Regions from separate parts of the Jeotgalibaca sp. PTS2502 genome, predicted to be linked through region 2. Evidence: predicted binding sites of a transcription regulator. Region 2 holds the regulator's gene; each other region holds the start of a gene.
The links. The regulator NrdR, encoded in region 2, represses ribonucleotide reductase genes. The targets are predictions, from matches to a motif close to ACACNATATATNGTGT.
Positions count from the first base shown of each region.

Region 1: a site for NrdR is predicted at 1,454-1,469, ahead of BW721_RS06495 (vitamin B12-dependent ribonucleotide reductase). Genes of this name have one in related genera too.
Region 3: a site for NrdR is predicted at 2,638-2,653, ahead of nrdD (anaerobic ribonucleoside-triphosphate reductase). Genes of this name have one in related genera too.

Region 1 covers NZ_CP019433.1:1,322,622-1,326,901, forward strand. The annotation lists gene BW721_RS06485 (SDR family NAD(P)-dependent oxidoreductase) at 1-657, opposite strand, end outside; gene BW721_RS11800 (hypothetical protein) at 1,100-1,216, opposite strand; gene BW721_RS11925 (hypothetical protein) at 1,213-1,374, opposite strand; gene BW721_RS06495 (vitamin B12-dependent ribonucleotide reductase) at 1,491-4,064, shown strand.
Region 2 covers NZ_CP019433.1:1,091,429-1,095,708, forward strand. The annotation lists gene BW721_RS05335 (replication initiation and membrane attachment family protein) at 1-1,278, opposite strand, end outside; gene nrdR (transcriptional regulator NrdR) at 1,281-1,784, opposite strand; gene coaE (dephospho-CoA kinase) at 1,849-2,448, opposite strand; gene mutM (DNA-formamidopyrimidine glycosylase) at 2,449-3,300, opposite strand; gene polA (DNA polymerase I) at 3,368-4,280, opposite strand, start outside.
Region 3 covers NZ_CP019433.1:1,865,570-1,869,849, reverse strand. The annotation lists gene nrdG (anaerobic ribonucleoside-triphosphate reductase activating protein) at 1-428, opposite strand, end outside; gene nrdD (anaerobic ribonucleoside-triphosphate reductase) at 441-2,603, opposite strand; gene nfsA (oxygen-insensitive NADPH nitroreductase) at 2,795-3,541, opposite strand; gene mgsA (methylglyoxal synthase) at 3,844-4,272, opposite strand.

The DNA.
Region 1 (4,280 bases), 230 kb from region 2:
AGCGACTTCTTCGGGCTGAGCGGTTCTTCCGAGTGGCACTTGCGAGCAATCTTCTTTGTATATGTCGTCGGCAGTCATCTTGCGGATGAGGCCACCTTCGATTCTTTCACGGTGTTTCATTTCTGTTTCCACAATACCGGGACAAACGGCATTGACTAATATCTGGTCGGCTGCTAGTTCCTTGGCCATGGTTTTGGTGAGGCCCAAGACGGCGTGTTTGGATGCAACGTAGGTACCCATTGCGGTATAGCCATTTTTGCCGGCTTGGGAAGCAATCTGAATAATGCGCCCGCCTGCTTGTTTCTTCTGCAATAGTTTACCAACTTTTTTGGAAGTGAGGAATACGCCACGTGCATTAACGGCCATTACTTTATCCCAATCTTCTAGACTGCTATCCACGACTAAATCCATAGTGGAAATGCCTGCGCAGTTGACTAATATATCGATTTTGCCAAAATAATTTAAGCTTGTTTGAAGCCATTTATCAATATCGGCTTCATCAGTGATATCGACTTTTGCGGTCGCAAACTGTTTATTTTCTAGTTTAAAGTCTTCTTGGTAAGCATAGTCTGCTGAAATAACTGCGGCACCTGCTTGGCGTAATTTCTCAACAATGGCTGCCCCGATGCCATTTTTACCACCTGTGACTAAAGCCACCTGCTGACTTAAATCAATTTGAATCACGTCTACATCCTCCTTTTATTGATCAGAATGAAAAATAAAATTGTCTTGAACACAAAAAAAGTCCTTAACAAACAGATCCGTTTGTTAAGGACGAAAAGATTATAGTTAGTCTTTACGTGTTACCACCTTATTTTGTGCCGCCTCACAGCAAGCACCTCACCAGGTACAATTATAATACCCTGTTTCTGTAACGGGAACGCCCGTCAATGTCTCAGGTTTAGCTAGCTAAACGGTCGACAAAGCCACTCAAAGATCATTTTCCAAACAATCGCTATCCCCTCTTCTCAGCTACCGAGGTTTTCTGTCATATATTGATTATCTGTACTTTTCTTTTCATTGTGTTTTTTAATCATTCTCATTTATTTTTCATTTAAAAGAATGATACACTTGAAAATAGGCTTTGTCAATTCATTTTTTATGCAGTAATACCACCGTCTATAACGAATTCAGCTCCTGTTGAATCGTTTGAAGCTAAGAATAAGACTAGTTTGCTGACTTCACTAGGTTCAGCCATACGTTTCAATCGCATCATACCAACCATTGCTTGATTTTGATCGAAGAAATATTAACGTTTGAGCCGTTTTCTGTTTCTGCCACAACCTGTTGCCAACCAACTTCGATAAACAAGCGAACGTGTGATTCGCCCATAGCTGCTGCGCCACCTGTAATAATAGCAACTTTTCCATCCAATTTTCATTTTTAAAAAATGTTTCTCTAGCTTTTATATATCTTTAGATATAGTATATATAGTGAAGTTTTCAATAGATAAACACTATATATGGTGTTTAATGAATATGATAGGAGTGATGGTAGTGGCTACAGAAATTTCCTCCACTTTAAAAAAAGGGTTTGACTCATTGAATCAAGATATCGAGCAATTCGAGGCTGTCTTTCCAATTACGGAAGACATGCATATTACGTATGACGGTGTTGCGCGCTTAGTGATGCTGGATCGCTACTCCTTTAAAGATACGAAAAAAGTCAGTCTAAAAGAGGGTGACTTCGTCCTTTTAACAATAAAAGAAGATCCTAAATATCCCGCTCGTGGTACGGGTACTATTCTATCGCTTGATTGGGATAAAGGGACCGCTCGTATTTTAGTTTCTGAAGAATACCAACAAAATATCGATACATTTGGGATGAAAGAAGAAGGTATCGTCACACGTTCCATTATCTCGCTTGATAAACCGCTTGAATTATTTTATGAACAAATCGCCATGCGTAATGCCCATGGATTGGCTCAAGTTGAGATTTCTCCTGAAAAACGTTATGACGCTTTTGTAAAGTTTTATGAAGAACAAAAAGTGAAAAACTTTATCCCTGCTGGTCGTGTGTTATACGGAGCTGGTTCGGGTACAGATGTGACTTACTTTAACTGCTATGTGATGCCATTTGTTCCGGATTCACGTGGTGGGATTTCTGATCACCGTAAGGAAGTGATGGAAATTATGAGTCGTGGCGGCGGGGTTGGTACAAATGGTTCAACACTTCGTCCCCGTCATGCTCTAGCGAGAGGGGTTAACGGTCGCTCATCTGGATCGGTTTCTTGGCTAGATGATATTGCGAAATTAACGCACTTAGTTGAACAAGGTGGGTCACGTCGTGGTGCTCAAATGATTATGTTATCCGACTGGCACCCAGATATTGCTGAGTTTATTATTTCTAAAATGCAAAACCCACGTATTTTACGTTACATTATCGAAAACTTTGACGATGAACAAATCCGTACGTTGGCTCATGATAAATTAAAATTCACCCCATTCACTGCAAAAGAAATAAATATGTATACCGGTATTGTCAACTACAAAACCATTGCAGGTAATGGTGGCTTTGATGAGTCAGTGATTCGTGATGCTGAAATCAAACTACGTGATGGCGGTACGTACTCCGTTAACGACCCTGAATTCTTGACCGGTGCTAACATTTCGGTATGCATTACCGATGACTTTATGGAGGCTGTTAAACAGGATAGTGTCTATGCTCTACGCTTCCCAGATGTTGAACATTATTCTAAAGAAGAGATGGCAATTTACGACACGGAATGGGTAAACGTTGGTGATGTCCGTAAATGGGAAGAAATGGGTCATGCTGTCCGTACTTACCGTACGATTAAAGCGCGTGATTTATGGAAACTGATTAACATTTGTGCGACTTATGCAGCAGAACCTGGTATTTTCTTTATTGATAATGCTAATAAGATGACAAATGCATCGGCATACGGCCAACAAGTTGTGGCAACTAACCCTTGTGGTGAGCAGCCTCTTGCACCGTACTCAGTATGTAACTTAGCTGCTGTTAACCTGGCTGAAATGGTCAACAAAGACTTGCAAATGGTTGACTTTGCTAAATTGGAAAAAACAGTCCGTATGGGTGTTCATATGCAAGACAACGTTATTGATTCAACGCCTTACTTCCTAGAAGAAAACCGTAAGCAAGCTTTGGGCGAGCGCCGGGTTGGTTTAGGAATTATGGGACTGGCTGATATGTTAATCTACTGTGGTGTTCGTTATGGTTCTAAAGAAGGTAACCAATTAATCGATCAAGTCTTTGAAACCATTGCTGTAACAGCTTATGAAGAAAGTATTGAATTGGCAAAAGAACGCGGCAGTTTCCCATTCCTTATTGGTGAAACAGGTCGTGAAACACAACAGCTACGTGAGAAATTTGTTAACTCAGGCTATATGAAAGGTATGCCTGAACATGTACGTGAAGGTGTCTTGAGATACGGTATCCGTAACTCTCATCTATTAACGGTGGCACCAACTGGTTCAACAGGCACGATGGCTGGCGTTTCAACTGGTTTAGAGCCATACTTCAGTTTTTCTTACTTCCGCTCGGGTCGTCTTGGTAAATTTATTGAAGTAAAAGCTGAAATCGTTCAAGAGTATTTAGACCGTCATCCAGAAACAGATCCGAATAACCTGCCTGATTTCTTTACAACGGCTATGGAATTGTCGCCGGAGGAACACGTTGATGTTCAAACGACCATTCAGCGTTGGGTTGATAGCTCGATTTCTAAAACTGTTAATGCGCCTCGTGGTTATACGGTTGAACAAGTTGAGAAAATTTACGAGCGCCTCTATGATGGCGGTGCTAAAGGTGGTACCGTTTATGTTGATGGTAGCCGTGATTCGCAAGTGTTGACATTGAAGGCTGAAGAAAATCAATTCGACGATGTTGACGAAACAAATGAATCAGCTAAAGTGAATAAAGATAAAACATTCTTAGTTGAAACAATTGCTGACCTAGAATCAACAGATGTGACAATCGGAAATGAAATTGGCGATACTTGTCCAATTTGCCGAATTGGTACGGTTGAAGACTTAGGTGGCTGTAATACCTGTAATAACTGTGCTGCACAATTAAAGTGCGGTTTGTAATAATGAGTTAAAAAAGAGCGAAGACGGTTTTAGCATCTTCGCTCTCTTTATGTTGTGTGGTTTGTATATGTTTTGGAAGTTCGGAGAGTATTTTTGCACTGAACTTCCGTAAAATGCCTTTTTGAGTGAGTAGAAACTGATTTTTAGCTTTCTACTCACTCTAAACTGCTAAAGCTTACAGTTATTTGCTTTCAATCAAGTCGTGGTATACTGGTA
Region 2 (4,280 bases):
ACCGTAGTAACGGGCTGAGCGATTTTCTTCTCGTTTTTCTGCAGCAGCTTTTTTCTGACCTACAAACTGTTTGGTCTTTTCAATGGCTTGCTCAGGTCGAGTCACATTAGACTGTGTCCAGTCATTGGCAATCGCCTCAACGATATTTTTCACCAAGGTCGGGTGCTTTTGAATGACTAAGGAATAATAAATAAGCATATTCAAAACAGCTGGCTCTAATTTGTGATCTGCCAGTAAGACAGACACTAATTTTTTCTCAGCAGACGTAACCGTTCCATTTTTTTGCTTCTTTATCCCGCTAATAAAAGCCATCGGTGTCATTCGTTCGCTTTGAAGAACTAACGCAATTTCCGCCGGTGTATAACCTGCTTGTGTTAATTCTTTTTGGCGATCATCAGCTTTTTGGCTCTGTTTCTCAATTGTAGACATCACCTTGTCTTGCAGTGGCATAGCAGGATAAACGAGCTGGTCTCTTTCATCTAAGACACTTTTTTCAAGTTCTCTTAAGTTAATGTGACCTGTTTCCAGGTTAGCTGCACGAAGTAAATAGTTAGCCATTGCCATTTCATCCAGACCATACATGTGGTGATAAACGACTATGGCAGATTGAACCTCGTCTGTTAAAGCGTCCTGGTTAAAAAATTCCTTTTGTAAGAATTGCTTTAACAATTGAAAATCAAATGTCGCTGTACTTAGTTTAGGTGATTGGCCATTTTTAGCTTGTAGATAAGCCTGCCCTTGTGGCAATGCTTGAGCTTTATTGCTATAAGCTTGACTCGATAAATCATAAACCTCTAAAAATGATTTGGTAATCTTTTGAAAATGTGCTTGATCAACGAGTGGATAAGTAAACTTTTCTTGTAGTAACCGTAGTTTGTTCTCTCCCACATATTCCATTAACAATAGACGCATTAAATCATCTTCAAAAAATTGCTTACTCGTCAGAGGTGGGCATGGTTCATAAAGATAATGCTTATCGCCCTCTTTTTTAAGATAGGTATTTAATAATCCAATGGCTTCCAAACGAACCCGAGCCTGATAAAGCTCTGGAATACCTAGCCCTAATGTGCTCAACAAATCAGCATGAAGACGGTCTTCACTCTTATAAAGGCCACCCGTAACTTCAGCTAGCAATAGCATATATAAACTATAGGCATGAGGCCCAATAATGGGTTGATACAGGAGAGTGACAACCTGTTTATCACAATCAGAAATAACGGCAGTTTGGCGAACCGTCAATGAATCTTTTGGACTTAATTCTTTCCACGGATAAGTCATGGTTAAGAATCCTCTCCATCTTGCCCTGATGCTGGGGCATCCGCTTCACGGGGGTCTTTCTTTTCCAATTTTTTCAGCTCATCTAAAAAGGTTTGACGGTCTGAAAATTGGCGGTAAACACTGGCGAATCGAATGTAAGCAACATCGTCAATTTTTACCAATTCATCCATCACATACTTGCCAATCTCTAGAGATGAAATTTCATTCTCACCTTGTGAGCGGATTTCTTTTTCAACGGTATTGACTAAGTCTTCTAATTGTTCCAGTGCAATTGGGCGTTTCTCACATGACCTTACGAGACCACGTAACAATTTTTCACGGCTAAATTCTTCACGCGTGCCGTTCTTTTTAATAACCAATAATGGTGATTGTTCAATTCGCTCAAATGTTGTAAATCGTTGGTGGCAACTCTCACATTCGCGTCTGCGACGAATCGAGTTATTATCATCGATGGGGCGGCTGTCCACAACCCGACTTCCACTATAATGACATTTTGGACATTGCATCTTCTTAACCCCTTTCTAGTCTTCTTTATTACGGCAATTATACCATATTTATCAAGCGCTCGGGCTAGTTTTCAACAGATCTTTTAGCTAGCCATTGATCAACTTGTAAGTAGGTTTCTGCCAAATTGCCACTATTATCAATGACAATATCTGCTTTTTCTTTTTTTATTTCTATCGATAGTTGGCTGTTCATGCGGTCAATGGCTTGAGCTTTGGTTAAGTCATCACGTTGCATCAAACGCTGACACTGTAACTCCTTTGGCGTATAAACAACCATAATAGCATCACAAAGAGGGGCGTAGCCTGCTTCAAATAAGAGCGGAATATCTAATACTAATAAATCAACGCCATTTTGACGATGAAAATCAATTTGATCACGCATCCATTGGCGGATATACCCGTCCAATAAGCCATCGAGGGCTGCTCTTTTTTCAGAATCTGAAAAAATAAGGCTGCCTAATTTCTTTCGATTTAAACTGCCATCCTCCAACAACACGTCTGGACCAAAATAGTCAGCAATGGCCTGTAAGCCAGGACTACCAATTTCAACCACTTGACGAGCTCCTAAATCGGCATCGACAATAGCAATTCCCTTAGAGGCTAAATAGCGCGATACGGTTGATTTTCCAGTTGCGATACAACCCGTTAAACCAAGTACAAACATTTATTTGTCCCCCTCTTGTTCACTAGCGTAATACTGGCAGTTGGGACAAAAATGAGTGCCTCTTTGGCCGACTTTTATTTTTTCAATTGGCGTGCCGCAACGTGGACAAGCTTGATTCTTTTTCCCATAAACATTTAAATAAATTTGGAAATGCCCTTCTTCACCAAAGCTGTTTTTATAGGTTCGGATAGTCGAACCGCCTGCTGAAACAGCACGGCCAATAACCGCTATAATAGCTTGATGAAGTTGCCGACTTTCTGTTTCATTCAGCTCATTGGCTGGTTTTTGAGGATGAACACCTGCTTCAAATAACGATTCATCCGCATAAATATTGCCGACACCTGCCACCACGTGCTGGTCTAAAATAACCGTTTTAATGGCACGACTAGTACGAGATAAGCGCTGTTTAAAATCTGAAAAACGGAAACTTTCTGCTGTTGGTTCTGGACCTAATTTTTTAAAGGGTTCGTAATCATCTTGCTTATCAATGGGTACAAGTGAAAAACGACCAAATTTCCTCACATCAAGGTAACGCAAATCCCTGCCGTCACTTAGATGAAAAACCACATGGGTATGCTTTTTATAGTCTTCCTTACTGTCAACGACTTCGTATTTGCCTTCCATTCTCAAATGGGACACCATAACCCAATTATCCAATAGGAAAATCAAATATTTGCCTCGTCTCTCAACCGTATGAATGGTTTCACCAGCTAATACGTCTTTAAATTTTTCAGATGAAAATGGTGGTGTAATCATGCGACTCCAAAAGACATCCACATGACTAATCGTCGAATGGGCAATCGTTTGATTTAATCCTCTGCGAACAACTTCTACTTCTGGAAGTTCTGGCATACTTATCTTCTCCTTATAAGAACAGAAAAGAAAACAGGCACGCCTATTTTCCTTTCTGAATGATTATTTATTTTGCTTCGTACCAGCTATCACCGTAATTACTATCGACAATTAGCGGCACACTTAATTCAACCGCATGCTCCATCACTTGCGGGACAAGCTCTTCTAAAATAGCCACTTCTTCTTCAGGGCATTCAAAGATTAACTCATCGTGTACTTGTAGGAGCATTTTTGCTTGTAAGCCACGTTTTTCAATCTCATCTTCCATACGAATCATTGCCACTTTAATAATATCGGCTGCTGATCCTTGAATAGGCGAGTTAATTGCAGTTCGTTCTGCAAACGAGCGTAGATTGAAGTTACTACTCGAAATGTCGGGTAAGTAACGTCTACGATGGAAGAGTGTTTCCACAAATCCTTTTTCCTTAGCTTCTTCAACAATATCAGCCATAAATTGTTGGATGCCTGGGTATTTCTCAAAGTAACGGTCAATAAATTCTTTAGCCTGTTTACGTGTAATATTCAAGTTTTGTGACAGTCCATAATCACTAATCCCATAAACGATTCCAAAGTTTACAGCTTTTGCTTGGCGGCGAATATTGCTGTCGACATCCGCTTCATGTTCGATACCAAAGACACGCATAGCAGTTGAGGTATGGATATCTTGATTTTCAACGAAGGCTTCCTTCATATGAATATCACCTGAGATATGAGCCAATACGCGCAATTCGATTTGAGAATAGTCAGATGCAAAAATCTTCCACCCTTCTTTTTCAGCCACAAAGGCTTGGCGAATCTTACGCCCCTCTTCCATGCGAATCGGAATATTCTGCAAGTTAGGATCCGTTGAACTTAAACGTCCAGTTTGGGTTAATGTTTGCACATAACGTGTATGTACCTTACCTGTTTCAGCTTTAATAAACTTCAATAACCCTTCCACATAAGTCGATTGTAGTTTAGCTAACTGTCGATAATCTAAG
Region 3 (4,280 bases), 770 kb from region 2:
AAAACATCAATCTGAGCTAGTAGCTCTTTTTTATCAGCCGTTTCTACCATCATTTCTTCCCAACGGTAACCCGTCCAGCTCCAAATGTCCTTTTGATCGCCATAGATTTGGCGGACCTTTTGGATTAATGGGTTGAGAATAGTAGTGTTTAGAAATGGCTCTCCACCCAACAAAGTCAAGCCTTGCACATAATCATGAGCTAAGTCAGCTATTATCTGGTCTTCTAGCTCTTTGGTGTAGGGTTTACCATAAGTAAAGGACTGAGCCGCCTTGTTATAACAGCCCGGACAGGCAAAAAGACAACCACTCACATAAAGACTATTACGAACACCTTCCCCATCAACAAAGTTAAAGGGCTTATAATCAGCAATGTAGCCACGAGAGTAGGCTTCAGCCGTCCACTCGCCGGGCGCTGGATTTCTAATCATCGCTCCCGCCCCCTACATGTGCTTTTCGCGTGCCGTAATTTCCTTATGACGGCCGCGTACCATCGGGCGTTTTTGTGGATTACCGAGATAACCACATGTCCGTTTAACGACATCACAACTATCTGGATTATGATTGCCACATTGTGGACACTCAAAACCGCGTTCAGTTGGATGAAACTCGCCGGCATAATCACATTCATAACACTTATCAATCGGTGTATTGGTACCCAGATAGCCTACTTTATCGTAAGAGTAGTCCCAAACAGCCTCTAGTGCCTTGGGATTCTGACGAATATTAGGATACTCACAATAATGAATAAAGCCACCTGAACAGTATTTCGGATAGTCTTTCTCAAAGTCTAGTTTCTCAAAAGGCGTTGGTTTTTTACGGACATCATAATGGAAACTATTAGTGTAATACTCCTTATCCGTAATGTCTGTTATTGTACCAAATTTTTCCTTGTCAAGACGACAAAAACGATCGGTCAAACTTTCACTTGGTGTGGAATAAACACTAAAATGGTATCCCTGTTCGATTCCCCACGCATCACAATTTATTTTTAGTTGTTTTAAAATATCTAGCGTTAATTGTTTCGCTTCTGGATTTGTTTCCCAATTAGGTCCATAGAAGGTCGTTGCAACTTCATAAAGGCCAATATACCCCAGCGAAATGGTCGCCCGCTTCTGTTTAAAGAGTTGATCAACATCTTCGTCTGCTGCCAGTTTATGACCCCAAGCACCATTCATATATAAAATAGGTGCTTGATCAGGCTTAGCTTCCTTCACTCTCTCAATACGGTAAAGTAGAGCATCCTTTACAATCGCCACACGTTCTTGGAATAATTCCCAAAAGGCTGTTAAATCACCTTTTGATTCCATGGCAATGCGAGGTAGATTCAGAGTCACAACGCCCAGATTCATACGACCGCTATTGACTTCTCTTCCCTCTTCATCCTTCCAACCTTGTAAAAAAGAACGACAACCCATTGGTGCCTTATAAGAACCGGTTAACTCAACCAATTTATCAAAGTTTAAAATATCCGGATACATCCGTTTTGTCGCACATTCCACTGCCAGTTGCTTAACATCGTAGTTAGGATCTGTTGGTCGGTAATTGATACCTTTACGAATACCAAAAACAAGTTTAGGGAAAATAGCCGTTCGTTTCTCCTTGCCGAGACCATCTAAACGTACTTGCAAAATTGCTTTTTGAATTTCACGTTCATAGCGATTGGTTCCTAAACCAAAACCAAATGTAACAAATGGTGTTTGCCCATTAGAAGTATAAAGAGTATTCACTTCATACTCTAAACTTTGCATCGCATCGTAAATATCTTTTTTGGTCTTTTCCCAACTATAAGTTTCACGTTGTTCAGCTAATACCCATTTTTCAGCATCTTCCATATGCTTGTTGTAATTTAATTCAGCGTAAGGAGCCAGTAATTCATCCACTCGGTCCGCACTCGTTCCACCATATTGGCTACTTGCCACATTGGCAATAATTTGGGCCATTTGAGCAGCTGCCGTTTGGATTGATTTTGGTTGTTCAACTTCAGCATTTCCAATTGAAAAGCCCGTTTCAAACATATATTTAAAATCGATCAAGCAACAATTGGTCATCGGTGAGTAGGGATGGTAATCTAGGTCGTGGAAGTGAATATCACCTCTCAAGTGAGCATTTTCTACATGAGCTGGGAGCATTCTAAGTCCAATCGCCTTTGCCGTTACGCCCGCTGTTAAATCACGAATTGTATTAAAGACACGACTATCCTTATTGGCATTCTCATTTAAAATCGTTTCATCCGCTTGAATTAATTGTTGAATACGTGATTCAATATCACGTTGCGCAATACGTTGTTCTTGTTTACGGATACGATAGGCGTGATAAGCTTGTGCGACATCTAATTCATCTTGTTTAATGAGCGCTTGTTCAACCCATTCATGGATATCTTCCGTTGACGTCATCGACACATCTTGCAGATAAAGTTGCTCAATAACAGCCGTTAACAACTCTTTCATCCGCTCTGGCGACGATAATGACTTTCCCTCATTCGCTTGTAAAACAGCATCCACAATCTTCTGTTTATTAAAAGAAACAATTCTCCCGTCTGATTTCTTCACACTTAGCTGCTGGATAAACGCTTGTATTCTAGACTGATCTACCACACTTTCCACTTGCTTGCCCTCCTTATGTTAAAACCGCTTGTCTATACTATATATAGTGTCGATTAAAAACAATCATCCTATATATTGTGCTGAAACCAGTTTATCATACTCTCTTAAATGAGTAAACGATAATAAATTGCTAAGGAAAAGCATTGAGGAATGGGCTAGTCCCATAGCTTCAGAGACATTCTATTAATTTATTAGTTATTTAATCCTCTACTCTTGACAAATTCTCCAACATAAAGACGGTTAGAATTTATCAAGCCTTTACTAATTTGAGTGGTCCATTTATCTTGGCGATTACCATTTGTTCTTTCTTTGTAGTAATCCATAGTTGTTTGGTTATAGTCTTCTAGTTGGTTTTTATAGTGAGTTGGATCAGACTCATAGCTATTTTCATGATAGACATTTACTCTCGGCAAACGTGGTTTTTTATCATTAATAACAGCTGGATGGCCAACTGCTAAGCCAAACAGCGGCACACAATGGTTCGGAAGATCTAAAATCTCACTCACCAAGCCCATATCATTGCGAAGCCCACCAATGTAACAAATACCCAGACCCATTGATTCAGCTGCCAAAGCCGTATTTTGTGCTGCTAAAGTTGCATCAATCGAGCCAACCATAAACATTTCGGTACTTTCAATTGATGGTCTTAGGTCAACCTCTTCCATTTCACCAATCATTTGGTGGCGGTACATATCCGCACAAAAAACAAAGAAGTGACCGCTATCGACAACGGTGTTACTGTTAATTGCTAATTTAGCTATGGCTTGTTTTTTTTCCGAGTCGGTTACTCCAACAATTGAGTAAGCTTGCAAGTAGGACGATGTCGAAGCTGCCTGCGCGCAATCAACTAGCGTTGCAATTTGCTCCTTAGTTAATGCCTTATCTTCAAAATCTCTCACTGATCGGTGATTTAAAATAGTTTCAATCGTTTGATTCATTCTATTTCCTCCCTATAAATTAAAAAGCTGAGAACAGGTTCCCAGCTTGCTTTATTTTTATTAAACGTGTTCCAAAAGGCAGCCCCCGACGTCACTTTGTCATCATTGTTGTTGCTTTAGAAACTTACAATGATGATACACTTGGGCTAAAAGCCCACAGTGCATCTTTCAATGCTCGGATGATCTACGACCGTCCTGTGCTGATTCGTTCCAGTTGCCATAGCCGTTGTAGCTTTAGCTGCTTACGGATATGGTATGCGTTAGAAGATTCGGGGCTAAACGTCTTTTTTTCCACTCTCTTGTTAATAACCTGGTGTCAAGTCATCACGGTCAACGCTATTATAAAAATGACGCCAATCCATATAGCCGCTATCTAAACCGCGAAGCAATACTTCAGCCGTTCCAATATTAGTTGCTAATGGAATTTCATACACATCTGACAAGCGAATAAGGGCTGTCACATCAGGTTCATGAGGCATCGCTGCCAATGGATCACGCAAGAAGATCACTAAATCCATTTGATTTTCAGAAATCATGGCACCAATTTGTTGGTCTCCGCCCAAAGGTCCAGACTTGAAGCGTGTCACCTGTAAGCCAGTAGCTTCAGAAATTTTTGACCCTGTTGTTCCAGTAGCATACAATTCATGCTTTTCCAAAATAGGTTTATATGCTGTACATAAACGAATGATTAAATCTTTTTTTCTATCATGTGCAATTAATGCGACTTTCATAAATACCC